One region of the Flintibacter sp. HCN-6482 genome, then DNA from elsewhere that is predicted to be linked to it. Evidence: predicted binding sites of a transcription regulator. Region 1 holds the regulator's gene; the other holds the start of a gene.
The links. The regulator HrcA, encoded in region 1, represses chaperone genes, less so after heat shock. The targets are predictions, from matches to a motif close to TGTTAGCACTCNNNNNNNNNGAGTGCTAACA.
Positions count from the first base shown of each region.

Region 2: a site for HrcA is predicted at 10,878-10,908, ahead of htpG (molecular chaperone HtpG). Genes of this name have one in related genera too.

Region 1 is NZ_JBBKBK010000005.1:70,920-85,680, reverse strand. It holds gene WKS99_RS13005 (dipicolinate synthase subunit B) at 1-281, shown strand, start outside; gene WKS99_RS13000 (hypothetical protein) at 335-496, opposite strand; gene dnaJ (molecular chaperone DnaJ) at 689-1,837, opposite strand; gene dnaK (molecular chaperone DnaK) at 2,020-3,864, opposite strand; gene WKS99_RS12985 (hypothetical protein) at 3,906-4,043, opposite strand; gene grpE (nucleotide exchange factor GrpE) at 4,106-4,717, opposite strand; gene hrcA (heat-inducible transcriptional repressor HrcA) at 4,739-5,806, opposite strand; gene WKS99_RS12970 (hypothetical protein) at 6,122-6,277, shown strand; gene WKS99_RS12965 (MBL fold metallo-hydrolase) at 6,313-7,155, opposite strand; gene WKS99_RS12960 (MATE family efflux transporter) at 7,169-8,557, opposite strand; gene WKS99_RS12955 (cysteine desulfurase family protein) at 8,587-9,726, opposite strand; gene WKS99_RS12950 (thiamine diphosphokinase) at 10,009-10,680, shown strand; gene smpB (SsrA-binding protein SmpB) at 10,753-11,214, shown strand; gene WKS99_RS12940 (peptidylprolyl isomerase) at 11,242-11,763, shown strand; RNA gene ssrA (transfer-messenger RNA) at 11,997-12,361, shown strand; gene WKS99_RS12930 (hypothetical protein) at 12,316-12,594, shown strand; gene WKS99_RS12925 (PAS domain-containing protein) at 13,090-13,989, opposite strand; gene WKS99_RS12920 (sporulation initiation factor Spo0A C-terminal domain-containing protein) at 14,026-14,499, opposite strand.
Region 2 is NZ_JBBKBK010000004.1:146,661-161,421, reverse strand. It holds partial or broken gene WKS99_RS12345 (ArsR/SmtB family transcription factor) at 131-343, opposite strand; gene WKS99_RS12340 (PFL family protein) at 464-1,822, opposite strand; gene WKS99_RS12335 (ACT domain-containing protein) at 1,994-2,263, opposite strand; gene yfbR (5'-deoxynucleotidase) at 2,348-2,929, opposite strand; gene WKS99_RS12325 (helix-turn-helix domain-containing protein) at 3,055-3,693, opposite strand; gene WKS99_RS12320 (TetR/AcrR family transcriptional regulator) at 3,844-4,443, shown strand; gene WKS99_RS12315 (sodium/proline symporter) at 4,684-6,213, shown strand; gene WKS99_RS12310 (hypothetical protein) at 6,258-6,539, opposite strand; gene WKS99_RS12305 (hypothetical protein) at 6,569-7,354, opposite strand; gene WKS99_RS12300 (ABC transporter ATP-binding protein) at 7,354-8,079, opposite strand; gene WKS99_RS12295 (GntR family transcriptional regulator) at 8,076-8,435, opposite strand; gene WKS99_RS12290 (PstS family phosphate ABC transporter substrate-binding protein) at 8,700-10,820, shown strand; gene htpG (molecular chaperone HtpG) at 10,952-12,868, shown strand; gene WKS99_RS12280 (phosphodiester glycosidase family protein) at 12,943-14,761, opposite strand, start outside.

The DNA.
Region 1 (14,761 bases):
ACGGAGTGACAGACACCAGTGTCACTATGGCTGCCAAAGCTCACTTACGCAACAGCCGCCCCCTGGTCATCGCCCCCTCTACCAATGACGGACTGGCCGCCTCGGCCGTGAGCATCGGGGCCCTGCTGCCTAGAAAATACATCTATTTCGTTCCCTTTGGCCAAGACGACCCAGAGAGAAAGCCTACTTCTTTAGTATCTGATTTCTCTTTGGTGGCAGACGCGGCCCAGGCCGCCCTGGAGGGAAAACAGCTTCAACCCCTGCTCATCCCACATCATTGATCAAAAAAGATCCCGGACCACACCCTTACGGGTGAGGTCCGGGATTCGCTCTCTTAAAGGGAGCTCCCGTGCCAATATGACCGGAAATAATGGAGCAGGTCAGAGCCAAATTGGAACAGAATGATCAGCACCATCACGGTCACAGGCAAAAATAAGAGGAACATCACGATCTCGTCCATCAGCTGATATAGAGAGGCCCAAAAAAAGCTCCACATATTTCGCTCCTTTCCCGATTTGATCCTTCCCTACGTGCTCCTCCTCAACTTTTTCTCTATACAAAGTATACTATATCTCACGAGATTTATCAATATAATTTTCGTTTTTTTACAAATAAAATATCTTGATGTAATCCACCCTCTTCTTTATAAAAGGAGACCGCCTGTGTAAATCACAGGCGGCCTCCTTTTTCATTTTTTCTTTTTTCGCTTTTCAAAAAAACTCTTGACTACACCTTCTGGTACCTCTTCGCCCATGCTCTCACCAAAGGCCTCTAGAGCAGCGCGCTGATCGGCGCTCAGGCTGGTCGGTACTTGGACTTTGATGGTCACATACTGATCGCCCCGGCCTCGACCTCGAAGCTCTGGGATTCCTTTCCCCCGCAGGCGGAAGGTGGTACCGGGTTGTGTTCCGGCCGGCAGGCTCCACTTGACCTTTCCGTCGATGGTGGGAATCTCCAGCTCCCCTCCCATCGCCGCCCGGTAGAAGGAAACGGGCTGCTCGTAGAGGACTGTGGTCCCATCCCGGCGGAACTGCGTATGGGGCTTTATACGGATGCCCACAATCAGGTCACCGGCCGGGCCTCCGTTTTTACCGGCATTGCCCTGGCCCCGCAGAGAAACCGCCTGTCCGTCGTCGATCCCGGCAGGAATGGTAACGGTGATGCGTTTTTTCTTCCGCACACTGCCGGCGCCGCCACATACCTTACAGGGGGAGTGGATCAGCTTGCCCGTCCCCCGGCACTTGGAACATTGGGCGGTGGTGGAGAAGGCGAAGCCGCCCGCCCCCCGCTGAATCCGAACCACGCCGGTCCCCCGGCAGTCAGGGCAGGTCTCGGCGGTGGTGCCCGGCTCGCAGCCGGAGCCATGGCAGGCATCGCACATCTCAGTCCGTGTCAGCTCCAGCTCCTTCTCGCAGCCGAAAGCGGCCTCCTCAAACGTGACAGAGAGATTAGCCCGCAGGCTCTCTCCCTTTTGCGGGGCATTAGCTCTCTGCTGCTGACCACCAAAGCCACTGAAGCCGCCGCCGAAGAAGGAGCCAAAGATGTCTCCCAGGTCGATGTCCCCCATATCGAAGCCGCCGAAGCCGCCGCCACCCCCAAAATTGGGGTCTACTCCCGCATGGCCGAACTGGTCATACTTCGCCCGCTTCTCCTTGTCGGACAGGACCTCATACGCCTCATTGACCTCTTTGAATTTGGCCTCTGCCTCTTTGTTCCCCGGGTTCATGTCGGGGTGGTACTGCTTGGCCAGCTTACGGTACGCTTTTTTCAATTCTTCGTCCGAGGCCCCTTTGGACACGCCCAAGACCTCGTAATAATCTCGTTTCTGTTCTGGCATGATATCACCTCTGTTTCAGAGTTCAGAGTGGAACGTGAAGAGCGGAGATAAGGTCTGCGGCACATATGCCCGGAGTGAATGACCATATCTTCACTCTCCACTCTTTACCCTTCACTCTTTTGAACAGGCACAATGGCGCGCAGGCGGGGCGATGCCCCGCCCGCGCGGACCATAGATTTCTATTACTTCTGATCGTCGTCCACGACCTCATAGTCCGCATCGACCACATCAGGGCCGGCGGCGCTACCGCCCTGGGCGCCGCCCATATCGGGGCCGGGGCCGGGCTGGCCGGCCTGCGCCTGGCCATACAGCTTTTCGCTCACTGCGTAAAACTCCTTCGTCAGAGCCTCGGTGGCCTCCTTGATGGCTTGGGTGTCATTTCCCTTCAAGGTTTCCTTCAGGTGGTTCAGCGCGCTCTCCACCTTGCCCTTATCTCCAGCGGGGATCTTATCGCCCATCTCCTCCAGGGTCTTTTCTGTCTGATAAACCATCTGGTCCCCGTTGTTGCGGATGTCCACCTCTTCCTTCCGCTTGGCGTCTTCGGCGGCGAACTGTTCAGCCTCCTTGACTGCCTTATCAATGTCGTCCTTCGACATATTGGTGGAGGAGGTAATGGTAATATGCTGCTCCTTGCCGGTGCCCATATCCTTGGCGGACACGTTCACGATGCCGTTGGCATCGATATCAAAGGTGACCTCGATCTGAGGCACACCCCGGCGTGCGGGAGCGATGCCGTCCAGGTGGAAGCGGCCCAAGGTCTTGTTGTACTGGGCCATCTCACGCTCGCCCTGGAGAACGTGGACTTCTACGGAGGTCTGGTTATCAGCGGCGGTAGTGAAGGTCTGGCTCTTCTTCACGGGGATGGTGGTGTTACGCTCGATGAGCTTGGTCATCACGCCACCCATGGTCTCAATGCCCAGGGACAGGGGGGTGACGTCCAGCAGCAGCAGGTCCTTCACGTCGCCGGTAAACACACCGCCCTGGAGAGCGGCGCCCAAGGCCACGCACTCGTCGGGGTTAATGCCCTTGAAGCCCTCCTTGCCAGTCAGCTTCTTTACCATCTCCTGAACCGCGGGAATACGGCTGGAGCCGCCCACCATCAGGACCTTAGACAAATCGCTTCCGCTCAGTCCGGCATCAGACAGAGCCTGCTTCACAGGGCCGCTGGTGGCTTCCACCAGGTGGGCGGTCAGTTGGTCGAACTTGGCCCGAGTCAGGGTCAGGTCCAAGTGCTTGGGGCCGGTGGCATCAGCGGTGATATAGGGCAGGTTGATGCTGGTAGAAGTGACACCGGACAGCTCGATCTTGGCCTTCTCAGCAGCCTCCTTCAAGCGCTGCATGGCCACCTTGTCGCCGGTCAGGTCCACACCCTCAGTTTTCTTAAACTCCGCGGCCATCCAGTCCATGACGCACTTGTCGAAGTCGTCGCCGCCCAAGCGGTTGTTACCAGCGGTAGCCAGCACCTCGATGACGCCGTCGTCGATATCCAGGATGGATACGTCGAAGGTGCCACCGCCCAGGTCATACACCATGACCTTCTGGGCGGTCTCCTTGTCTACGCCGTAGGCCAGAGCAGCGGCGGTGGGCTCGTTGATAATCCGCTTCACGTCCAGGCCGGCGATTTTACCAGCATCCTTAGTGGCCTGGCGCTGGGCATCGGTGAAGTAGGCGGGGACTGTGATGACGGCCTCGGTGACTGTTGTGCCCAGATAGGCCTCGGCGTCCGCCTTCAGCTTCTGCAGGATCATGGCGCTGATCTCCTGGGGGGTATACTTCTTGCCATCGATGTTCACCTTGTAGTCGGAGCCCATCTCACGCTTGATGGAGATGACGGTCCGGTCGGGGTTCGTGATGGCCTGGCGCTTGGCCACCTGACCCACCATACGCTCGCCGTCCTTGGAAAAAGCCACCACAGAGGGGGTGGTGCGGTTGCCTTCGGCGTTGGGGATGACGACAGCGTCGCCGCCCTCCATGACCGCTACACAGCTGTTGGTCGTACCTAAATCGATACCGATGATCTTAGACATAATTCATTCCTCCTAAATATATGACATTCATGTTTACAAAGTTAAAATAGGAACAGCGGCCCGATGGCGTAGAGCGCGGCGCACCAGGCCAGCAGGCCCCCAGCGAGCAGCAGGGTATAGGATACAGCATCACAGGTTTTCGCTTTACAGCACTGCTTGCAGGGCTGATTTCTTTTCACTGTTTTCCTCCTTTAATCCCATCGGCTTTTGAAAATAAGCCGCGCACCTCGGTTCCGTTCCCCTAATTGGCCACCTGCACCATGGCGAAGCGGATGACCTTCTCGCCGCACTGGAAGCCGGCCTGGAACACGGCGGCCACTACGTTCTCGCCCAAGCTCTCATCCTCCACGTGCATAACAGCGTTATGGAGATTCGGATCAAAGGGCTGGCCCAGGGCGGGAATCTCAGTGATGCCCAGCTTGGAAAGGATCTCCTTCAGCTGGTTCATCGTCATCTCCACCCCTTTTTTGTAGGCTTCGTCGGCGGTGTCCTGCTTCAAGGCCCGCTCCAGGTTATCATAGACGGGAAGAAACGCGGCGGCGGTATCCGCCTTGGCGTCGTTCCAGATGGACTCCTTCTCCTTGGCGGTCCGCTTTCGGTAGTTGTCGTACTCCGCGGCCAGGCGGAGAAAGCGGTCGTCGAGGGGTGCGGTCCCCTCTCCGGAGGGCTCCTCCTTGGGTGCCTCCCCTGATTTCTGGTCCCCCTGGGCGGCCTCGCCGGCCTCCTGGGGCTCCCCTTTCTCCTCCTGTTCCGTGCGAACAGCCTCTTCCTCAGGCTCCACAGCCTCTTCCTTCCGAATATCCTCCTGACACTGCTCAGGCTGGGCCTGCTTCTTTTTATTTTTATCGCTCACGATGCGGCGCTCCTTTCCTGCTTATGGCTCCTGTGTATCTGTTTTCTCTGCCGGGGGTAACTCTCCCTTGCCGAACATGCGGGTCAGGCTGTCGGCAAAATAGGACAGGCGGGCGGTGACCTTGGCGTAGTCCATCCGGGTGGGTCCAACCACTCCGATGACGCCCTTCATATTTTCTCCAATGTCGTAGCTGGCCATGACCACACTGGTGTCCTTCAGCGCGTCACTGACATTTTCCGGCCCGATCAGGATGTTCATGTTCTGGCCGCCGGTCATTGTCACAGGCAGCCGGGCCACATCCTTCTCCTCGGCCAGATAGTTCATCAGAGGTTTAGCCTTGTCCAGGCTTCGGTATTCCGGGTGTTCCAGCAAGTGAGTGATTCCGGTAGTTCGGACCTTTTGGCTGCTCTGTTCCGACAGGATCTCCACCGCGAAGTCCACCACCAGGGCAATCAGCTCAAAGGCGCCTGGAGCGGTGCGGGTCTCCATCTTGTCCAAGGTCTGTTCCATCTCCTCCTGGGTCAGTCCCACGAAGGAACTGTTCAGAACCGCGGAGAGCAGTTGGAGCTGGGTGTCAGAAACCTCCTCAGGGATATGGATGAGTTTATTTTTAACGATGGAGTTGTCCGTCATGACCACGGCGATAAAGGCGTTTTCTTCCACTTTCAGCAGGTCATAGCGTTTGACGGTGATCCGCTCCGCGGGGGCGGCCATGGTAAATACAGGATAGTCGCTGAACTGGGATAGGACCTTTCCCGCCCGGTCGATCACTCGATCCAGCTCCTCCATCTTCAGGTTCAGCGCCTCGTTGATACGCTGAGTCTCCTGCATGGTCAACTGCTGATGACCCATCAACTCATTGACATACAGCCGGTAGCCCGCGGCGGAGGGTACCCGTCCGGCGGAGGTATGGGGCTGCTCCAAAAGGCCCATATCAGTCAAATCAGCCATCTCGTTCCGGATGGTGGCACTGGACACATCCAGTCCGGCCCGCTCCGCTACCATTTTCGACCCCACAGGCTCGGCGGTGGCGATATAGGTTTCAATGATGGCCCGAAGAATCCGTCTTTTTCTATCCGTCAGCTCCATGTTTCCCCCCCCTGTTCCTTTTATCTCGGCATGCGCTTCCGGCCGTTCCGGCTCAAGACAGCTCCGCTCCGCGGACCCTTCGTCTTATATCCTCATGCCGGCCTGCTTGCGCTTTGATCATTTCGTTAGCACTCAATACTCCTGAGTGCTAAAGATAATGTACCACCGGGGGGCAGAATTGTCAATAGGCACTTTATGAATTTGTTGTAAACAAATGAATCCCGCCAATTTTTTGCATCTTCTATCTTTTGCTGCTAAGAGCTCCGGCTCTTGACAAATGTTTCTAATGTATTACACTAGATATGAGGTGATTTTATGGGGATCGAAAAAAAGAATTACAGCTTTCGTTTTCATGAGGACATGGTAGAACGCCTCCGCGCCCAGGCCCAGCTGGAGAACCGCTCGCTCTCCAACCTGGTGGAAACGATTCTGCTCCAATATCTCTCCACTTTAGAGGAGAAAACAACATGACCGTCTGTCCATAGACAGGCGGTCATGTTTCTTTTTTATAGGGTAAACACCTGGCCGGTATACAGTCCCTGACAGCCGGGACCGAAGTATTCCGTCAGCCGCTCCAGGGCTGGCTGTCCGGTGCAGTGGCCGGTCAGGATTCGCTCCACCCCCAGGGCCTTCAGCGCGTCAGCCACCGACTGTACATACTCCGGCGAGCAGTTCATGCCAGTCCCCCCCTTGGCATACATATGCAGTCCGCCCACCACGGCGTGCACCCGCTTTCCGGGCAGCTGGTCCAGCACGCCCCGCACGATGTTGACGATGCCCCCATGGCTGCAGGAGTTGAAGACCACCAGTCCCCGCTCCCCCTCCAGCACCAGGGACTGCTCGTGGCTGAAATCGTCCGGGACAAAGTCATCCTCCCCTCGCTTGCAGACCAGGTTAGACGCCTTTCCCATAAAGGCCGGGTCCTTTGGACCGTCGGGCAGCAGCCACCCACCCTCCAGCAGCTCCATAGGTCCCGGTACTGGGACAAGCCGCTCTCTGGCCCCCTCCCAGATATCCCGGTGGACGCCAATAAATTTGGGTCCCTCCTCTGTCATGGAGAAGTAGGGCCCTCCGGCCTGGGGGCGGACATAGACCTTGGCTCTCTGGTTGAGCTGGAAGAACCGGCGCAGGCCATCGGCGTGGTCATAGTGGCCGTGGGACAGCACCCCCAGGTCCACATCCGCCAGGTCCACCCCAAGCTTCTGGGCGTTGTCGGCAAACCGTCCTGAGGCGCCCCCATCCAGCAGCAGCCTCTTCCCCCGATATTCGATATACAGGGACAGGCCGTGCTCCGGCACCAGACCGCATCCCTCCTGGGCAGTATTTTCCATTAATACGGCAACTTTCATGTCCTGTTCCTCCTTATTCCAGTGCTCCAGAGCGGGTCAAGTCTCGAATCCACTTGCCGCTCCTTAATCTCCACACTCCCCCGACGCACTTACAAAACTGCTCTACCCCCAGGGACAGGTAGACCCAAAAGATCCCCGTCTTCAACACCAGCCCACATATAGCGGCCATAGGTACTGCCACCAGCCAGAGCGGGAGAATGTCAATGAGCGTAGTGGCCCGCACATCTCCCCCTCCCCGGAGGACTCCCACAATATTCACGCTGTTAAAATCCTTCAGCGGCATGATGACCGCCTGGAGAGTAATCATCATAGTGGCCGCAGCCGCCGCTCCCGCCGAGAGCTTAAACAGCGGGAACACATAGGTAGGCGCCAGGAAAACCAGTACCAGCCACAGGGCCAATCCCAGCGCCGCGCCTCCTACGGCGGCCAAGGTGTTCAGGGCGAGTCCCACTCCATATACCCTGTCCTTATGTCCGGCACCGATCTCCCGGCCAATGATAATCGCCGCGGTAGAGGCAAGTCCCATGGAAACTACCTTACATATTTTCTCTACATTTCCTGCTAGCGTATAGGCGGCCAGTATCTCCGTGCTGCCCGCCATATGTCCCATGACTGTGGGATACATAGAGGTACCTAGCCCCCACAGGGTTTCATTCAGCACCACTGGCCCACTGCACATCAGAAATTGACGGGCCAGCCGCTTTCCTGGCCGCAGGACCAGTCTCCACCGCACCCGGAAGATCCGATTCCTAGCCATGTGACAGGCCACGATGACAACCTCTAAAACGCGTGCGATGAGGGTGGCCAGAGCCGCCCCTTGAACTCCCAGTGCGGGCGCTCCCAGATTTCCGAAAATAAATACCCAGTTCAAAAAGGTATTCACTGCCATAGAGGTAGCCAGAATGTACATTCCCAGTTGGGGATGCTCCATACTGCGGAAGGCTGCAATATAAGTCATTGAAAAGGCGTTGAATACATAGGACAGCCCCGCCAGCCGGCCATATTGGGCGGCCAGCTCCACCACCGCCCGGTCGTTGCCAAAGAGGCTGAGAAATTCTACCGGACAGATCAGCAGAATGACCGAGCACAGAGACGATACTGCCATCACCAGCCACAGGGCCATCCCATAGATCCGATTGATAGACTCCATGTCCTGTTTGCCCCAGTATTGGCTCAACAGGACCGTGGAGCCGCTCTGCACTCCAAAAATAAAAAGCTGCACTACAAACAGTGGAATATTGGCTAGGGTAACCGCCGCCATCGGCTCCTCCCCCAGCAGCCCCACCATAAAGGTGTCCGCCATGCTCAGGGTGCTGGTGATCATATCCTGGAGGATGATAGGCGCGGCCAGAGCAGCGACCTCCTTATAAAAATTCGGTCCTCTCCGCATATAGGCAAACATGGAAACGCTCCTTTTTCGTTGTTTCTCATTCAGGACAGGGATGGGAACAGCTTCTCCGATGCCCCTTTCAATCCCTCAATTAAGGCGTCTACGTCCTCCTGCTTGGTATCGTAGGAAAAGCTGATCCGCAGCACCCCGTCCCGTTCCCCCTTGGGCAGTTTCAGGGCGGCAAAGACGTGGCTGGGTTTCCCCTTGTGGCAGGCGGAGCCGGAGGAGATATATACCCCCCGGTCACTCAGGAAGCGGACCACCACCTCGCTCTTATAACCCACCAGGGAGATGGCTAGGATGTGGGGAGCGCCCCCCTGGGCCAGCAGTTTCGCCTTCGGCACTTCCTCCGCCAGCCGCCGAACGGTTTCTTCCTTCAGCCGGGCCATATGGGCCATGTCCTCCTCCAGAGTCTGCCGCCCCAGCCGGGCGGCGGCGGCGAACGCCGCGATCTGAGCTGTGGCCTCAGTACCCGACCGAAGGCCCTCCTCCTGCCCTCCGCCCCAGATCATGGGAGGCAGCTTCAGCCCCTTTCGAACATAGAGCGCCCCCACCCCTTTAGGGGCGTGGATCTTGTGCCCGCTGACTGTCAGCAGGTCTACACCCAGTTTTTTGGGGGAAAAAGGTATTTTCAAAAATCCCTGCACCGCGTCACAGTGGAGCAGAGCCGGGCAGCCAGTCCTCCGAATGACTTGGGCAACCTCCCCCACAGGCAGGATGGCGCCTAGTTCATTGTTAACCAGCATCATGGAGACCAGCGCCGTGTCCGGCCGCATCGCCTCCTCCACCTGGGCGGCAGTGATGTTACCCTGGCGGTCCGGCTCCAGGTATGTCACCTCATAGCCCCGGCGCTCCAATTCCCGGCAGGGCTCCAGCACAGCGGCGTGCTCGATGGCGGTGGTGATAATGTGCTTTCCTCGGCGGCGATTGACCTCCAGGGCAGACTGGATGGCCCAGTTGTCCCCCTCCGTGCCACAGGAGGTAAAAAACAGCTCCTCCGGCAGGCAGCCCAGGGCTTGGGCCACATTCCCCCGCCACTCCTTCATCCGGGCGGCCGCCTTGGTCCCCAGTTCATACCGGGACGAGGGGTTGCCCCAGCCTTTGGTCATCGCCTCTACCGCCGCCTGTACCGCCTCCGGCCGCACCGGCGTGGTGGCCGCATTATCCAAATAATGTATCATCCTGATCCACCCCAGTCTGTATCTGTTCAAAGTATCCTTCATTCTACCGTCTGCCTGGAGGAAAGTCAAGGCGGCGTAGACCGGCTCTGACCAGTGGGCTGCCGGACTTTCTCTCTATATCGGTCCTATCCGCACAACTTCCCTGGATACACTTATTTTTTCTTCTCCAGGAATATACTCTCCACAAGGAGACCTCTTTGTGGTATAATGAGAAAAAATCGCTCAAGGGTTCTCCCGGTCTTCTCCGGGCCTCTTATGCTCTCTGAAAAAGAAGGTTTTATCATGACCAATAACCAACGCATCTGTTATGTGGTGGGGGCCATGTCCCTGTCCCCCTCTCTGCGCCCCTACCCCGCTCCGGGGGACTACGTCATCGCCGCCGACCGTGGCTATGACTCCCTGATGGCCTACGGCGTCACACCTGACCTTGTGGTGGGCGACTTTGATTCCCTGGGTCGCACCCCCTCCCATCCCAACGTGATCCAGCTCCCAGCGGAGAAGGATGATACTGACATGGTCTACGCTCTTCGTAAGGGTCTGGAGCTGGGCTACCGGCGATTCGTTCTGCTGGGCGGCGTGGGTGGCCGGCTGGAGCACACCCTTGGCAACCTCCAGCTGCTGGACTGGCTGACTACCCAGGGGGCCCACGGATTCCTGGCAGGCGAAAAAACAGCGGCCACCGCCCTCCGGAACAGTTCCCTCACCTTCCCCGCCTCCATGTCTGGCTATCTATCTGTGTTCTGCAACAGCGGAACAGCGGAGGGGGTCACCCTCACTGGGCTCAAATTTCCGCTGGACCAGTATCAAATGGAGGGCAGTTTCCCCATTGGGGTCAGCAATGAGTTTCTGGGCACAGAGGCCACGGTGTCTGTAAGGCATGGTTCTCTCCTGCTGCTGTGGGAGGAATCGGGGAATTTTTACTCCCAGCTGCCCAAACTGTGGCCCAATCCTTGACTTTTTCCTTGCCTTTTGGGCTATCCTATGGTATAGTTGTTCCCTGATCTTGAGGGAGAGGAGGTGTCCCCAGTGGGCGAAGCGGTCAAGGTCGTCGCCAAAAACAGCAAGGCCTACCACGACTACTTTGTGGAAGAGAAATTTGAGGCCGGCATTGAACTGGCGGGCACCGAGGTCAAGTCTATCCGGCTGGGCAATGTGAATCTGAAGGATTCCTTCTGCATCATCAAGGAGGGGCAGCTGTCTGTCCTGGGTATGCACATCAGTCCATATGAAAAGGGCAATATTTTTAATAAGGACCCCCGCCGGCCCCGCCGGCTGCTTATGCACCGGCGGGAGATCCTGCGGCTCTCCGGCCGAATCCAGCAGGACGGCTACTCCCTCATCCCCCTGTCCGTCTATTTCAAGGGTCCCCGGGTCAAACTGGAGCTGGGGCTTGCTAAGGGCAAGAAGCTCTATGACAAGCGGGAGTCCTCCGCCAAGCGGGACGCCAAGCGGGAAATAGACCGGGCGATGAAGACAAGGAACCGGTGACCGGTACTATCAGAAAGGATGACAGATATGGCACAGAATCCCATTGTCACCATCGAAATGGAAGACGGCGGCGTCATGAAGGCGGAGCTCTATCCTGAGGTGGCCCCCAACAGCGTCAACAATTTCATCAGCCTGGTCCGCAAGGGCTTTTATAACGGGCTGATCTTCCACCGCTGTATCCCCGGATTCATGATCCAGGGTGGTTGCCCCCAAGGCACTGGTATGGGCGGTCCCGGCTACTCCATCAAGGGCGAGTTCAGCCAGAACGGTGTAAAGAACGACTTGGCCCACGACCGGGGTGTGCTGTCCATGGCTCGGGCCATGGCCCCCGACTCCGCCGGCAGTCAGTTTTTCATTATGGTCGAGAAGGCTCCCCACCTGGACGGCAGCTATGCCGCCTTTGGCAAGGTCTTTGAGGGCATGGAGGTGGCTGACGCCATCGTAAACAGCAAGACAGATTGGAATGACCGGCCCCGTCAGGACCAGAGGATGAAGTCGGTTACCGTTGACACCTTTGGTGTGGAGTACCCTGAACCGGAGAAAGTATAATATAGTCCTTGAGTAAGCGCATCCGTACCGGCGCGCCAGCCGTGCCGGTACGGTCTGATTTCACTGAATCCCTCAAGCAAACCACACTGCATACGTTTTCTTTTTCTGGCGGCAAAGCCGCTGTCCAAAATGGAACCCAGTGCAGCGGATCCGTTTTGGAGAGGAGGAATAAGGGAGCGAACGAAGTTTTCGCCATTATGGGAAGCGGAGTTGGCTGGACTTTGCGACGACGAGGGGGCGTACCGGTTTCGACGGGGACGCTGCAGTGGGAATAGCGGGCGGTGGCGCCTGGCCACCTTAAAACGGGCATTCTTTATAAATTAAAGAACGACAACTACGCTTACGCTGCCTAATTAAAGGCAGCCGTCTGACCGGGAAGGGCCACGAGCCCGGATCAGGCGTCGCTTAGTGGCGGACGTGAGCCGGCAAAGCTTTGAGCCGGCCATGCATCATGAAGCTCACCTGACCTTCAGGCGTGACGGCTTGCCTGAAGCGAAGGGAACGGGGAGAGCAAGACTCCTGTAATAACCGTCTGCGCCCGGAGAAGTTCCCATGAATGTGTTTTCGGACGGGAGTTCAACTCTCCCCGCCTCCACCAAAAGAAAATGCGGCTTGTTTCGACAAGTCGCATTTTCTTTTGGGTTTCGCTCCCGTTGGCCGCTCCACCCTTCGGTGATTGAAATGCTCGGGCGAAGTGAATTCGCCCTGCGCCAAGGTTTTGCCTGTGGCAAAACGCTTGTACGGCGCAAAGGCGCCGCCGGCCAGAAGGCCGGTTGGATGCTTCTCAAGAAAAATTGCAAATTTGAATCCAAGAGAGTTCGACCGACCTGAGAGGATTTGGATTGTTACCCCTTGCCAAAAAGAAAGACATCTGCTTTCAGCAGATGTCTTTCTTTTTGGGTTTCGGCCGCCTAAGTCGGCCGAAACCCTCCGGAATTTTAATGCTAGCGGTCGGCAGAGCTGCCCCTGCGCAATTCTCGGCCGCAGGCCGGGAATTTACGCGCCGCTCGGCGCACGGCCCAGAAGGGCCCGATAGGCGGTGTATTTCTTCTAACAGTCCCAAGGCTAAAAATATCGATTTTAACCGCTCTTTGCAGAACGAAACGGGACTGGTTGAAACAAGTCGCAATTCGTTCTAGGCAGCGTTCCTCAATATGCCGCTCATGAATCTCTCCTCAGCCTAACATGTTGTCCGGCTTTTCAATATGGCTGCTGTGTCACTACCTGCTGTTTTTTCCAGATATTTTGTACGCCGATTTTGCAGCCCAACGCCCTCCCTTTCTCCGATGGTGGCAAACATATGCTTAGGCTGGACAGAGGTCCACTTTAATTGGAGGAATCATGATCCCTGGCACACAGCGCGCGCTGCCGCCGACTTTTACAACACAGACGTTCCTCCATGAACTTCTGATGAGAAATGTCAATAACCATACCTGTGAGAAGCATATTCCCCTGTTGCTCAGACAATGAGCCGTTCATCAGCAGCCACACGACCTCTCCATCGGGACGGACGACACGGTATTCTAAGCTAACCGTTTGCTCCTTCTGTTCCACGGCTTTGTGCAGCCGCCGCTCAATAAAAGGAATATCCGCTGGATGGACCAAATGGATCGTCCCGTTATTGAGTCGATTGCGTAGACTCTCCCTCGTAATGCCATGTAGCGAATAGTAGTGATCGTTAGCATAAATCAGGGTAAAATCCCGGTCCATTCTGGCGCGGAAAATTCCACCCATAGGACACTGAACGATGGATTCCAACTCAGCCTGCGCCTCCACTTGGCCAGTGATATCTAAGCATAGGCTGACCAGCACTGACTCCCCATTCGGCAGAACCGTCTGTACCCCTGTCTCTTTCACCCAGATATAGCCTTTATCTCTGCATAGCATTCTATAAGTTGTTGTGTAACTGTTTCCACTCATAAGGGCCTGTGCAATTTCACTCCGCAAGCTCTCCCGATCCTCGGCCCGAACGCAGTTGATCACAGCACCTTTAATTGCGGTGGCAAAGTCCGTCTGGTTTGGGTAATCCAGAAAAGACAGCATCCGGTCATCTATGTAATAGAGGGGAAAATCCGGAGTATTATAGGTAATCATAATACCGCCAAACATACATTCACTTAACAAGTTCAGCATTGCTTTTTCTACACAACGCTCCAGTTCCCTATGCGCACCATGCTTATGGGCGGAAAAACGCCAAGAGGCTGGCATTTTTAAATCACTTTTCATTCTCACATATCTCTCTCCTAATTTCGAGATCGAGTATCATTGACCTTGCATCGCTATATTTTCAGCTCCGATGTTTGAGACAGCCTGTTGAATTTTGAAGGTCAGAGCATTCATCTCGTCTAAAATCTCGTTGTATATCTGCGCGCGGCATACTGACATGGCATCACATGAACTGTCTCCCATTGGATGTGTCTCTTGTCTCCAACGAAGGAATAAGACTTTCAGTTCATTGGAATTTCTAGTGTTGATAGGGTCCAGATACTGCTCCACCGACTCCAGATCCCCGCGCGTCAGAGCCCCCTCAAAGGCATAGCGTATCGCACGTTCAACTTGCCCCGGAGTCGCTCCATTCTGTTTGGCTATCTTTGCGTATAACACACAAACTTTACCAGAAAAATAGTAGGAATCTTTATCCATGAGTTCCAAAGCGTCGTGAATATATGTGAATCCTTTTGTATTAGCCGGAATCCCTGCACGCAATAGGATATCCACGATTTCATTCTGCAGCATAATCTAAAATATCCTTTCAGTAATAATTTTCTCACTACTCTCACGGCAGCCCCATACATTTGTGGGTTGACAGGAACTGTCTTTTGCTTTAGTATTATCGATATACTCAGTGTTCTCAACTCATGGTATGTACGTCCACGTATCACGAACAACGGTTTTAGCTTACAACAAACATCTTTGAAAGTCAACCATTTTTTACAAATTTCTTGTTACTATTTTTCTCATCTGCAAGAGATTTGTAAGGCAGGAAATGAGGATTGGA
Region 2 (14,761 bases), on a different contig from region 1:
CGGAGAGGGGAGTGGGAAAGGCGTTGGCCTCTCGGCAGCCGGGGCGGCCGTCCGGACCGCAGTCCCCGCAAAGGAGCGGCGATGCCTGGGCCAGAGCTGCCAGGGCAGAGGAGACGGCCATCAGGTCCGTTCCTGCTGTCCGATAGTGGGTAAAATAGCCTCGCTTCTCACTGGAGACCAGACCGGCCTGCCTCAATACCTTTAGGTGCTGAGAAACCGCGGCCTGTGAGATGCCCAGCTGACGGGCCAGGGCGCGGACGCAGTAGTCCCGGCGGCCAAGCAGCCGAAGGATCAGCAGCCGGTTGTCGTCGGCCAGAGCCTTCAGCGCGGTGGTCAGTTCCACATCCCGCCCTCCTCTCTGTTCTGTGATGCCCCTATCATAGCACGTTTTTTAAATAAGTCAATACTTAATTAAAAAAGAAAAAAGAGAAACCGCCAAGAGGCGGTTTCTCCCGTAAAATAATCAGTTTTTCAAGCTCTGCATGGGAGCGGGGATACGGCCGCCACGGGCCACGAAGGCGTCAGCGGAGAAGGGGTGGACGGGCTGCACTGGGGCGGACCCCAGCAGCCCGCCAAACTCCACAGTATCCCCAACCCCGCAGCCAGGAGCGGGGATGATGCGGACGGCGGTAGTCTTGGAGTTGACCATACCGATGGCCGCTTCGTCAGCGATAATGGCGGAGATGGTCTGGGCCGGGGTATCCCCAGGGACGGCGATCATGTCCAGCCCCACGGAGCACACACAGGTCATGGCTTCCAGCTTGTCCAGTGTCAGGGCGCCGGACCGGGCGGCGGCAATCATCCCCTCATCCTCGCTGACCGGGATGAAAGCGCCGGACAGACCGCCCACAGAGGAGGAGGCCATGACGCCCCCCTTTTTGACTGCGTCGTTGAGCAGGGCCAGGGCGGCGGTAGTGCCGTGGGTTCCACATACCTCCAGGCCCATCTCCTCCAGGATACGGGCCACAGAGTCGCCCACTGCCGGTGTGGGGGCCAGAGACAGGTCCACAATGCCGAAGGGAGTGTCCAGCCGGCGGCTGGCCTCCTGGGCCACCAACTGACCCATGCGGGTGATGCGGAAGGCGGTCTTTTTGATGGTTTCCGCCACCACGTCGAAGGGCTGACCCCTGACCGACTGAAGGGCGTGATGGACCACGCCTGGGCCGGAAACGCCCACATTGATGACCCTTTCCGGCTCGCCCACCCCATGGAAGGCGCCGGCCATGAAGGGATTGTCCTCTACTGCGTTGCAGAACACCACCAGCTTGGCGCAGCCAAAGCCGCCCCGGTCAGCGGTGCGCTCGGCCAGCTCCTTGATGGTCCGGCCCATCATGGCCACTGCGTCCATGTCGATGCCAGCCTTGGTGGAGCCCACATTGACAGAGGAGCAGACGATGTCGGTGGTAGACAGGGCCTCTGGGATGGAGCGGATTAGGATACGGTCCGCTTCTGTCATCCCCTTTTGGACCAGGGCGGAAAAACCGCCGATAAAGTTGACTCCCGTAGCCTTAGCGGCCCGGTCCAGAGCAGCGGCGAAGGGGGCGTAATTGTCTGTCCGGGCGGCGGCAGCTACCAGGGCAATGGGAGTGACGGAGATGCGCTTGTTGACGATGGGGATACCGAACTCCTTTTCGATGGCCTCCCCTGTGGTTACCAGCTTTTCGGCATAACGGGTGATCTTGTCATAGATGTTGTCACAGGCCGCCTTCACCTCGCTGTGGGCGCAGGAGAGCAGGGAGATGCCCATGGTAATGGTACGCACATCCAGATGCTGCTGGTCGATCATCTGGATGGTCTGCATAATTTCATGTTGATTGAGCATAGTTGAACTCCTTTTATGGTCCAGCTTGGACCTTTCAATAAAATCACGCCCCGCCTTCGCGCGGATTTCCTCTAGGGCAGACCTGGAGCGAAAAGGGGTCCTACATTCGTTCCGGTCCGTCCGCGCCGCGCCGCCGAACTCTGTTCGGCGCGGAAAGGACAGCGCAGGCCATTAGATCCGATGCATCGCGTTAAAAATATCCTCTCGCTGGATGCGGATGGACAGGCCCTGCCCCTGGCCGGCCCGGTCCAGAAGGTCGGACATCTCACCGATAGAGGCGCTACAGGCGGAGGTGTCCACCAGCATGACCATGGTGAAATATTCCTGGAGTACGGTCTGGGAGATGTCCAGAATGTTGATGCTGTGTTGGGCCAGCAGGGAGCAGACGGAGGCGGTGATGCCCACCCGGTCCTTGCCGATGACAGTGACGATAGCCTTCATGACGAATACTTCCTTTCATAGATACTATGTACGCGGAGAGAGGAGCGATTAGAGTGGAGATGTTTGATCTTCATGTACAACGCCTTACTCTTCACTCAGTTCATCGAGGGTCAACTCAAACCCATCTAAAAAGCGATCCATGAAGTACCGGAGAGCGGGGATCTGGTTTTGGCACAGGGCGGCGTAGGTCTGTTCCTTGGCCTTTTTGAACTCGTTGTTGCCCGCCTTGACCTCCTCCACACATTTGAGGTAGGCGGACAGCTTGTCCGCCGCCTTGACCAGGGCACGAACCTGGGGATCGGGGATGGTGAGGGCCTCGTCATAGGCGGGGCGCAGGTCCTCCGGAAGCATGTTCAGCAGCTTCTGCTCCGCCACCGCCTCCACCTGCTTATAGGCGGACTGGATGTCGGGGTTGTCGTACTTGATGGGGGTGGGCATATCGCCGGTGAGGATCTCGCTGGCGTCGTGGTACAGAGCGGCCACCGCCACCTGCCCCGGATCGATCTGGCCCCCAAAGTAGCGGTTTTGGATCACCGCCAGGGCATGTGCCAGGACGGCTACCTGGTGGGAGTGCTCCTGGATGTTTTCCAGCCGGGTATTGCGCATGAGCCCCCAGCGGTTAATGTACCGCATCCGGGAGATCATGGGAAAGAAGTGATGGGACACATCTGGGCCTCCTTAATCAGCGATTTGAAACAAAATTGATTGTAACATAGGCGCCTGGAGATGTAAACTGCTCTTTGAGGGAGAAAGGAAAAAAGAGGCGGCTGCCGCCGCCTCTGCTTAGAGATTTATGGTTTTGCACCCGAGCCCCTTCGCCGGGCACGGATCCCCAGGAAAATCAGGAGAAGGATCAGCGAGCCCCGGAGTATCCCGATAGCGGCGGCAAAATAACTGGCGTAGTAACGAAGCTCCGGATTTGTGAGGATCCAATACAGATAGCGCATTCCTCCAAACAGCCCCCAGGGGGATACAGAGGTGTGAGGGTTGAATACCAGCAGACTGATGGCCACCGCGGTCCACCCCATCCACAGCCAGGGATGCTTTTTACAAAGCAGCAGAGGCAGGCCCAGCAGCATGAGCCCCGCCCCAATCAGGGATACGAGCCCCATACCGCCCAGCACCAGGCCCAGCAGGCCCACGACCTCCAGGGCAGCTCCCGCCTTCTGGACAGGGGAGAACCCTCTCTGTTCCGCCGCATAAACCACCTGTGGCTCCGGGGGAGCGGGGCGTTCCCCCTCCCGTACCAGCTCGTCCACGCTGATCCCGAACAGATCGGCCAGCCGGATCAGCTTGTCCAGATCAGGTACCGCCTGTCCCGTTTCCCACTTGCTGACGCTCTGCCGGGATACGCCCAACTTCTCCGCCAGGTCCAGCTGGGACAGCCCACTGCCTGTGCGCAGCTCATAAATCTTTTGAGATAGCTCCATCCTGGTTTGCTCCTTCTGATTTTAGGTTTGATACAGGCCTGTTTTATGGTATGATTATAGAGGAACGAGGGACAAACGGCAACCAATCTCCCTTGGAAATTCGCGCAACCGGCGGTTGCGCGACTGGATTTTTTCGAAAGGAGCCCCATTATGGCCAAGAAAAACACCCGAAATACCAAGGGACGAATCATCGAAGCGGCCTGGCGTCTGTTTTACCGCCAGGGCTATGACGACACCACCGTGGAGGAGATCATTGCCGAGTCAGGCACCTCCCGGGGGTCCTTCTACCATTATTTTGAAGGGAAGGACGCCTTACTGTCCACGGTGTCCTACCTCTTTGACCAGAAGTATGAGGAACTGATGGCTACCCTGGACCCGGATGGAAACCGCTTTGACCAGCTTATGTACCTGAACCGGGAGCTGTTTGCCATGATTGAAAATTCTGTCTCCCTAGACCTGCTGGCACGGTTATACTCCTCCCAGCTGATCACCCGGGGGGATAAGCATCTGCTGGACCACAACCGTACATATTACAGGCTGCTGCGGCAGATCGTCCTCCAGGGCCAGGAACGCGGGGAGCTGCGGGGAGATGTGACAGTGAACGAGATGGTACGGGTGTACGCCCTGTGCGAGCGGGCCCTGATTTATGACTGGTGCCTGTCAGGTGGGGACTACTCCCTGCTTCAGTATGGAAAGACCATGATGCCCCGTTTTTTCCGGGACTTTCGTGCGGAGGAAGAAAATTTGTAGAATTGTATAAAATTTTAATTCATAAAATGTATAGTAGATAAATAAAGCAATACCAGAGCTTTTATGAAATTCTATGGAAGCATATTCCGGAGTTTATTCTATACTCTGTTCTGTATTTTATTCTGTTCTGACTTGTGGTAGAATACCCATACTGCCCCCATGGGGGACATCGCCTTTCCGGGGGGAGCCGGAAGGGCGGCTGTGTGTAGTAAGGGCGTAACTGCCAAAAGGAGAGAGCGTATGACCACTGAACAGATCTGTATTATGGCCACCATCATCGCGTACCTGTGTTTTGTCATCTTTACCGGGGTGATGATCGGCCGACGTTCCAAAAAGAGTGCCGAGGGCTTCTACTTAGGAGGCCGGGGCATTGGCCCTCTGGTCACCGCAATGAGCGCCGAGGCCAGCGACATGAGCAGCTATCTGCTGATGGGCATCCCAGGCCTGGCCTACTTGTCTGGTGTAGCCGATGCCAGCTGGACCGCGATTGGATTGGCTTTCGGTACTTATTTGAACTTCCTTCTGGTGGCGAAGCGGCTGCGCCGGTACAGCGTCCGCTTGGATGCCATCACCATTCCCAGCTTCATCTCCAAGCGGTATGGGGAGAAGAAGCCCGTCATCATGTGCATCTCTGCTCTTGTTATCCTCATTTTCTTTGTCCCCTATGTGGCCTCCGGCCTGGCGGCCATCGGAAAGCTGTTTAACAGCTTGTTTGGCTGGGACTATATGGTGGCCGTGGTCATTGGTGCCATCGTCATTATCAGCTATACCTCTGTAGGTGGCTTCAGCGCCGTGGCCACCATGGACCTGATTCAGTCCATCATCATGACCATAGCCCTGTGCATTATCGTCATCTTTGGCGTGGTCCAGGCGGGCGGTTTTGACGCCGTTATAGACCATGCCAAGACACTGCCCGGCTTCCTGAGCTTTGGCCAGACCTATAACGAGGCCACCGGTCAGGCCGAGCCTTACGGCCTGCTCCGTATCGTATCCATGATGGCCTGGGGCCTGGGCTATTTCGGGATGCCCCATATTCTGGTGCGTTTTATGGCGATCCGGGATGAAAACGAGCTGAAGCTGTCCCGCCGAATCGCCTCCACCTGGGTGGTCATCTCCATGGCTGTGGCTGTGTTCATTGGTATTGTGGGCCACGCCGTCTCCTCCGCCGGGCGTATCCCCTTCCTGGAGGGCAGCGCCACGGAGACCGTCATCGTCCAGATGTCTAACCTGCTGTCCAAGTATGGCATCTTCCCCGCTGTCGTGGCCGGGTGTATCCTGGCCGGCATCCTGGCGGCCACCATGTCCACAGCCGACAGCCAGCTTCTGGCCGCCTCCTCCGCCTTTTCGGAGAACATCGTCCAGAATGTCTTTGGCGTCAAGCTGACCAATAAGCAGAACATGCTGATTGCCCGGCTCACTGTGGTGGTCATCGCCGTCATCGCCATCTTCCTGGCCGCTGACCCGGACAGCAACGTGTTTAAGATCGTATCCTTTGCCTGGGCCGGCTTCGGCGCCACCTTCGGCCCCGCTATGCTGTGCGCCCTGTTCTGGAGGCGGAGCAACCGGCAGGGCATCATGGCCGGTCTGGTGGTGGGCGCTGTGATGATTTTTGTATGGAAATTCCTCATCTCCCCCATCGGCGGCATCTTCAATATTTATGAGCTGCTACCCGCCTTTGTCTGTGCTACCATTGCCATCGTGGTGGTATCCCTGTTGACGCCCGCCCCGGAGAAAGCGGTGCTGGACGCCTTCGATGACTATAATCAGTAACTATAATAAAACTTCCCGCTGCCAAGCAGCGGGAAGTTTTTATGTCAGTTTTCCTGTTCTTTGGGCTCCCCCTCGATTTCCTCTCCCTCCTCGTCCCGCTTTCGCAACCAGGCGGATACCAGCAGGGTGATGGGGATGGCGGCGCCGAATAGGATAATCTGAAGGGAGCGTGTGAAGTCCCTGCCCACGAACATCCAGGCGACGGCTCCGCCGTAGACCAGGGGGACAATGCAGCCCAAATACCAGTTGGAGGAGCCTCTGCCCCTTACCCAGGCCTGGATGACTACGGCGGCAAAGGCGAGGGTAAAAATGGCCCAGGAATTCACGACAAAACGCTCCTTTCAGCAGTAAAAAGTTACTCCAGATTCAGCTTGTTTTTCAAGATATAGCTGGTGCCCAGAAACATGAGGACGGTGGGGATTAGCAGCAGAGCGATGCCGGCCCATAGGGATAGGTGGCCGTCCAGATTTAGAGCCCAGTTCATCGGATACAGGGATAGGCGGTCCAGCACGTTCAGAATAAGGCTGCCCACGATGTCCAGTCCCATATAAGCAACCACGCTCATCAGTACCCGGTGGCGATGAAACAGGTGGCCAATCGCCATGGATAGATAGACCGAGGTGAATACCATGGCGAAAAATACCAAGATCATGACTAGAAATTCCACTAGGTAGAGAATGGAGTCAGGCTGTTCCATCAGCCCCTGGACGATCATCTTCCAAAAATCGAGATCAAAGAGATCGCTCCACTTTAAGGGCATCATCAAGAACAGGGCTAGCACTGCCACGACGGTATTGACTACGGTGACCACTAAAGCACACAACAACTTAGACAGTACAAGCTGCCATGGGTGGACTGGTAGGGTGTGCATCAGATACCCCTCGTCCCCCAGCAGACCACGGTAAAATCGGGTGAGTACGAACACGACGGAAGCAACAAACATGGAGAACATTACACCAAAAAATAGGGTGATGGAGATGATGGACATCCACTCCTGAGACACCACCCAGTTGGCCCCGCTATCGCTTGAGAAGGGTAGAGTGAAGCGGTTGATCAGGCCAATGATGAGAGCCGCTGGCCAGATGATGGAAAACTGTTTCCACATGGAGCGAAAGTCATATTTCAAAAGTTTGAACAGCATCAGTACAGGCCTCCTTCCATGGGTTGGGTCCGAAAGATTTCACGGAACAGGGCGTCCACGCTCTTGCCCTGCCGCTCCCGGATGTCGTCCACTGTGCTGTGGAGCATAATCCTGCCACTTTTCAGAAAGATCACCTCATCCAGCACCTTCTCAATATCGGCGATCAGGTGGGTGGAGATCAGGACAGTGCCATCCTCGTTGTAGTTGGTCAAAATGGTGTGCAGGATAAAGTCACGGGCAGCCGGGTCTACCCCGGCGATGGGCTCATCCAGCAGATAGAGTCGGGCTTTCCGGGCCATGACCAGCACCAACTGGACCTTTTCCTTGGTGCCCTTAGACATGGACTTCAGCTTATCCTTCGGCTCCACGCCTAGACTGCGGCACATGGCAAGGGCCTTGTCATAGTCGAAGTTTTGGTAGAAATCTCGGAACAGGTCGAAAAGATCCACCGCACGCATCCAGTTGGCAAAATACATCCGGTCGGGTAGATAGCTAACCATGGCCTTGGTTTCTGGCCCAGGGGCCTGACCGTCGATGGTCAGCCCACCGGTGGTGGGCTGGATCAAGCCGCACAGCAGCTTGATTAGAGTAGTTTTGCCACTGCCGTTGGGGCCAAGCAGGCCCACGATCCTCCCCTGGCCTACCTCCAGGTCCACACCGGACAGGGCGGCCTTGTGTCCATAGGCCTTCGACAGGCCGTGACAGACGATCAGTTTTTCGTTCATTGTTCCTCCTCCTTCAGCATCGCCGTGGCCTCTTGCTGGGAGTAGCCCAGCTCTGCCATGGCGTGATAGTATTGGTTGACGACCACATGGGCCTCCGCCCTCCGTACCGCATCCAGTATAGCGGTGTCTTGGGTGACCAGCCGCCCCGCCGTCCGGTCCGCCTTGGCCAGACCGTCCTGCTCCAGCTGGGCCAGGGCCCGCTGCATAGTGTTGGGGTTGACCCCCGCCTCCGCCGCCAGCTCCCGCACTGGGGGCAGCTTGCTCCCAGGGGGATAGACCCCGGTGATGATGCGCCGGGTCATTTGCTCGGCCAGCTGGAGCCAGATGGGCCGGTCGTCATTGAGTTTCCATTCCATAGAGGCTCCCTCCTTGTACTATTGTATTAAGTGATTAGTACAATAATACATTCTGAGGGATTTGTCAAGCCCAAAATAAAAAATTTGTGTCTGTTCTGATTTGTTACCTATGTAACGGGTTTGTAGCCGCTTTGAAAGGAAATAGAGATGTTTTTCTGGGAGTAGGCGGTATAATAGTGTATCATGCCTGCATTTTCCCTTAGTCGAGGGCTTGGAAAAAGAGGTTCCAAACAGGACACGCCTTGTTTGATAAGGAGGATTACAATGAAACAATGGAAAAAACTGCTGCCCGCCCTGCTGTCGCTGGCCCTGCTGGTTTCCTGCGGACCGAAAAGGCCGGGCACCGACACCTCGGTCGGGGATGTGTCCGCCCCTGGCACGGCGGCCCCCTTTGTATTCACCAGAGACAGCCTGCCCCGGCTGGATGGCTCCACCTCCACAGCGCCCATGGCCCAGGCCATGTGCGCGGTACTGCTGGGGGAGGGGCGGGAGCAGGTGGCCGACCTGGTCCAGTTCTCCCGGACCACCCAGTCGTACCGAAATTTGATGGCAGGCGCCGCTGATTTGCTGTTGGCCGCCGAGCCGGCCCCAGAGGTGGCCCAGGAGTTGAAACAGGAGGGGGAGTGGCTGCTGACTCCCTTTGCCACGGACGCGCTGGTGTTTGTGGTCAACGAGGACAATCCGGTGGACAGCCTGACTACCGAGCAGGTGAGAAAGATATACACCGGCCAGATCACCAACTGGAAGGAGGTGGGAGGAGAGGACCTGGACATTATCCCCTTCCAGCGCAACAGCGAGGCTGGGAGCCAGACTCTGATGGAGAAGCTGGTTATGGACGGTCTGGAGATGATGGATGCCCCGGAAGCCTGGGTGCCCGACTCCATGATGGGGCTTCTGGAGGCGGTGCGGGAATATGACAACTCACCCTCCGCCATCGGCTACACCGTGTACTACTACGCCAATGATATGGAGATGGCCAAGGGGCTGAAGGTGCTGACCATCGACGGGGTGTCCCCCTCGGCCGAGGCCATTCAGGCTGGGGAGTACCCATTTTTAAACCCCTACTATGTGGCCATGGCCAAGGACCGGCCCCAGGACGACCCCACCCATATACTGTATGACTGGCTGCTGGGGCCAGATGGCCGGCGGCTGGCGGAGGAGCTGGGCTATGTCCCCGCCTCTGACGCTGGGGAGCCCCTTATCCCGGTAGAGGTGGACTGGTCAAAGCTGGATGAGCAGGAAAAGCCTCTGCCTGATATTGGCGGCCGCTGGTATCAGGAGCGTGTGGAGCAGCTTCGCCCCAGCCAGGAGTATGGTCAGCTCGTCCCCTTCGAGGGGGCGGCGGGCTACTTCTCCTGGCAGGCGGACAACTGGCCGGAAACGCTGATAGGGCTGATGACCACTGGCGGCAAGGTGGTCATGGACCCGGTGTGTAGCGAGATCAGCCGGCTGTATTATACAGATGACGCCGGGGACAGCCAGACCCTTCCAGTGTGGGAGCTGGAGAAGGGGGACCCGGAGCGGGGCAGCCCCGGTAACGGCGCCCTTATCGCCCTGGCAGCGCAGGACGGGAGCTGGGTCACTGAATTTAGGTACTGGGGTGTTAAGGGAACTCCGGTGGGTATTTTCGCGGGGGATGGGCACAAGCTCTATCTGCTGCGTCAGGAGGATGGAACAGAGAAGGCATCCTGGTCATGGGACCAGCTTGGCATCGCCCACCCGGAGAGCTTCCCTTGGTGGTTCGCCGGCGATGTATATGAAAACGCCCAGTGGTACGATGGCGGATTTTTCCTGGGCTTCTGGGGAGAGAACTGGCGTAAAGCCCTTCTTTTGGACCCGGAAACGGGAGAAGTGACCGCTCTGACTGCTCAGGATTGGTGTGATAGGATACAGAAGCGATATCAGGACACTCTCTGGTGGGACAGCAAAACAGACGGCCAGGGCCAGGTCACTCTCACCTATGGGACGGACAGCTTTACCTTCCCCTCCCCCCTGCCGGAGGAGGAATTTCCCTATGTGACCGGCGGGGACCGGGTGATCTTCAACGATACCCAGGGGGACCGGTGCGCTGTGTCCCTGCTGAACGGACAGGAGGTCCTGCCCGCCCAGGACGGCCAGGTAGAGGCCCTCCAGGGGGATGAGGCCAGCTGGCTGGCGGTGCGGAAGGACCAGGGCAGACAGTGGAACATCTACGACTGGAAGGGAGAGCTGTCCTGCACCCTGGAGGGGGAGGAGGACAGCTGGCTCTCCCTGTCCGGTCCCCTGCTGGAGCTGCGCTGCCGGAACTATACGGCCTATTATGAGCCGGAGAGCGGTACCTGTGTGTTCCGTACCTGGTTCTCCCTGGGGGACCGAGGCGGAGAGGCCCAAGAGCCCGCCGGCTGAGAATTGTAAATAATTTTTGAACCCTATTGCATTTTCCGCCTGACTGCGCTATCATATGGTTAGCACTCGGATATAACGAGTGCTAACCATTTTGTTTTCAAAAAATTTTTCATATACGGAGGCAGAAAATCATGGCAAAGAAGCAGTTTAAGGCCGAATCCAAGCGGCTGCTGGACCTGATGGTCAACTCCATCTATACCCATAAGGAGATCTTTCTCCGGGAGCTGATCTCCAACGCCAGCGACGCCGAGGACAAGCTGGCTTACAAATCGCTGACTGACGACACAGTAGAAGTAAAGCGGAAGGACCTGAAGATTACCATCGTCCCGGACAAGCAGATGCGCACCCTGACCATTTCGGACAACGGCATCGGGATGTCCAAGGAGGATTTGGAATCCAACCTGGGCACCATCGCCCGCAGCGGCTCCGGCCAGTTCAAGGCCGGACTGGCCGAAGACGACAAGGCCGCGGACAAGATCGACGTTATCGGCCAGTTCGGCGTGGGCTTTTACTCTGCCTTCATGGTGGCCGACCAGGTCACCGTTATCTCCCGTGCCTGGGGGAGCGAGGAGGCCTGGATGTGGCAGTCTGACGGGGCCGACGGCTATACTGTGACCCAGTGCGAGAAGGACGCCCCCGGTACAGATATCATCATGCATATCAAGGCCAGCGGCGAGGATGAGAACTACGATCAGTATTTGGAGACTTATAAATTACAGGAACTTATCAAGAAATACTCCGATTATATCCGCTATCCCATTGTCATGGAGGTAGAGGACTATAGGAGGAAGGACAAGCCCGCTGACGCCCCCGAGGACTACAAACCGGAATGGGAGACCGTCAAGGAGTGGAAGACCCTCAACTCCATGGTCCCCCTGTGGCAGCGGCAGAAGTCCAAGGTGAAGCCGGAGGAGTACAACGCCTTCTATAAGGAGAAATTCGGAGATTGGCAGGATCCCCTGGCCGTCATCCACACCAGTGCTGAGGGGGCTGTGACCTATAAGGCCATGCTCTATATCCCCGCCCAGACGCCCTACGACTTCTATACAAGGGAGTATCAGAAGGGGCTCCAGCTCTATTCCTCCGGCGTGCTCATCATGGACAAGTGCGCCGACCTGCTGCCCGACCACTTCCGCTTCGTGCGGGGCGTAGTGGACTCCGCCGATTTTTCCCTGAACATCAGCCGGGAGGTGCTGCAGCACACCCGTCAGCTAAAGGTTATCGCCACCGCCCTGGAGAAAAAAATCAAGTCCGAGCTGCTGAAGATGCAAAAGGAAGACCGGGAGAAGTATGAGAAGTTCTGGGCCGCCTTCGGCACCCAGCTAAAATACGGCGTGGTGGCGGAATACGGCGCTCACAAGGAGATGCTTCAGGATCTGCTGCTGTTCTGGTCCTCCAAGGAGGGGAAGAACACCACCCTGGCCGCCTATCAGGACCGCATGCCTGAGGACCAGCCTTACTACTACTACGCCTGCGGCGAGAGCGTGGACAAGATCGCCAAGCTGCCCCAGGTGGAGCGCATCCTGGACAAGGGTTATGAGATCCTGTACTGCACCGAGGACGTGGATGACTTTGTCATGAAGGCCCTGGGTGAGGTGAACGGCAAGCAGTTCAAATCTGTCAGCGATGAGGACGCCCTCCCCCAGACGGAGGAGGAGAAGAAGGCGGCCGAAGAGAAGGCCGAAGCGGGTAAGGATGTGCTGGAGGCGGTGAAGGAGGCCTTGGGCGACCAGGTAAAGAACGTCCGCGTCTCCTCTATCTTGAAGTCTGGCGCCTGCTGTCTGTCAGCCGACGGCCCTGTTTCTTTGGAGATGGAAAAGTATATGAGCAAGCTGGAGGGGAGCGACCACCCCAAGGCCGACCGGGTGCTGGAGCTCAACCCCGATGCCGCCCCCTTCGCCGCCATCAAGAAGGCGGTGGACGCTGGGGATAAGGATACTGTGGCCAAGTATGCCAAGCTGCTCTACGGCCAGTCCCTGCTGATGGCGGGCCTGCCTCTGGAGGACCCGGCGGAGTATGCCCAGATGGTCTGCTCTCTGATGGTCTAAGGGACGAAACGATAAGAAAAAGCCAGCCATGGAGGTTTGCTCCATGGCTGGCTTTCTGCTGTTTGGAGGGCCCGTCAATTCACAGTCAAGTAGTCAGCGGACACATAGCCGATGGCGGCCTGTCCGGCCCGGTTGAGATAGAGGACCTGATACCACCCGGCCTCCTGGCCCAGAATTACCACACAGGTCCCGTTGTCCAGCCCGCCGATGACGGGCCGGTCGGAGCCTGGGCCAGAGCGGACGTTAAGACCCAGCTCCGCGTCAGTGACCGTGCCGGTCTGGGCGGCCTGCTGGCAGAGAACGGTACAGCTGGCGGACAGGCCGTTCCAGCTGGCCGTGATGGTGACAGAGGCGGTGCCTGTCCCAGCGTAAAGATTGGTCACCGCGCCTTTGGAGGAGACAGGAGCGGCGGAGGGATCGCTGCTGGTCCAGGAGATCTCCGCTCCCTCCCAGGCCGGGGCGAGGGAGGCAGTGAGCGGGACGCTCTCACCGGACTTTAGAGTGACCTCGTTGTGGTCCAGGGTCAGCGTATACTGGCTGGGGTCGGGGAGCTGGGGCTCTATGGGCTCCTCAGGATCGACGGGGCCCTCTGGGTCCACCGGCTCCTCAGGCTCCACGGGATCTACCGGCTCCTCCGGGCCGGTGGGCACATCCTGAATGGGGGTATAGGTGAGGGCCTTATAGAGTAGGGCGGCCATCTCGGCACGGGTCAGATAGCCTTGGGGATCGATGCCGTCGCCCTTGCCGCTGATCACGCCTTGGGCGACCAGAGTGGCGGTATGTCCCTTGGCGTAGTCGGCGATCCGGTCACGGTCGGCGAACTGGTCCAGAACAGACAAGCTGGCGTCTGGGCAGTCCTTGCCCAGCAGAGGAAGGACCTGGCGCAAGATGGTAAAAGCCTGCTCCCGGGTAATGGGGGCGCCTGGAGAATAGGCGCCGTCCCCGGTGCCGGAGGCTAGGCCTACGCTCTGGCCCCAGGACAGGGCGGTATAGTAGTAATCAGTGGGAGCTACATCGGTGAAGGTGCAGTCCTGGGTGACGGCAGGCTTGCCCATGGCATTGTACAGCATCAGCATGAAATCGCCTCGGCGGATCTGGAGGTCACGGCCAAACTCAGTAGCGGAGATGCCGCCCACGATGCCGTGGGTGTAGCAGTAATCCACGGCGGTATAGGCCCAGTGGTCCTCCGTCACATCGGTATGGACATTGGTCATGGAAATTGCGATGGTCTGGGTCTTTCCGCCAGCAGAGGCGGTAATGGAGCCGGTGCCCCCAGTCTTGGAGGCGGTGAACAGACCGTTCTCATCCACGGTCCCCACGTCCCCCTCTGTGGTCCAGGTGACGGCGGTCCAGTCCCGGAGGGCGGTGCGGCCCCAGTAACTGCCGGTGACGGCCAGTTGGACCTGTTCTCCAGGCTCAACAGACAGAGAAGTGATGGGAGAGGCGCTGCCCTCCTTGGAAATGACCAGTTCAGTCAGGTGGTCCACCACATGGATCTGGGCCTCTCCCTCTACATCCAGGTCCCTGGAGCGCAGACGGAGGGTGTCGGTGCCGGCCCTGTCGCCGGCGGTGTATACCCCGTCCTCCACTTCGCCCAGGTCCTCCCTGGAGGTGATGGTCAGGTCACGGAGCTCTCGGTCCAGAAGGTTCAGCCCTTCGTCCAGCACAGCGGCATCCGGCAGGGTGAGGGAGGTGCCCGTCAGAAGGGTGAGGCCGTTTTGCGTCAGGGCCAGCCGGTCTGGCCGGCCGTCCCCCTCCTGGTCTGTGACCAGCAGCAGATAGGTGGCGCAGCTTCGGGGCTTGCCGTCAGAGGGCAGGTTGAGAACAGCGGGCCCCGTCTGTCCCGGCAGCCAGAGGGAGATGGCGGTGGAGCCGCCCCCATCCAGATTGACG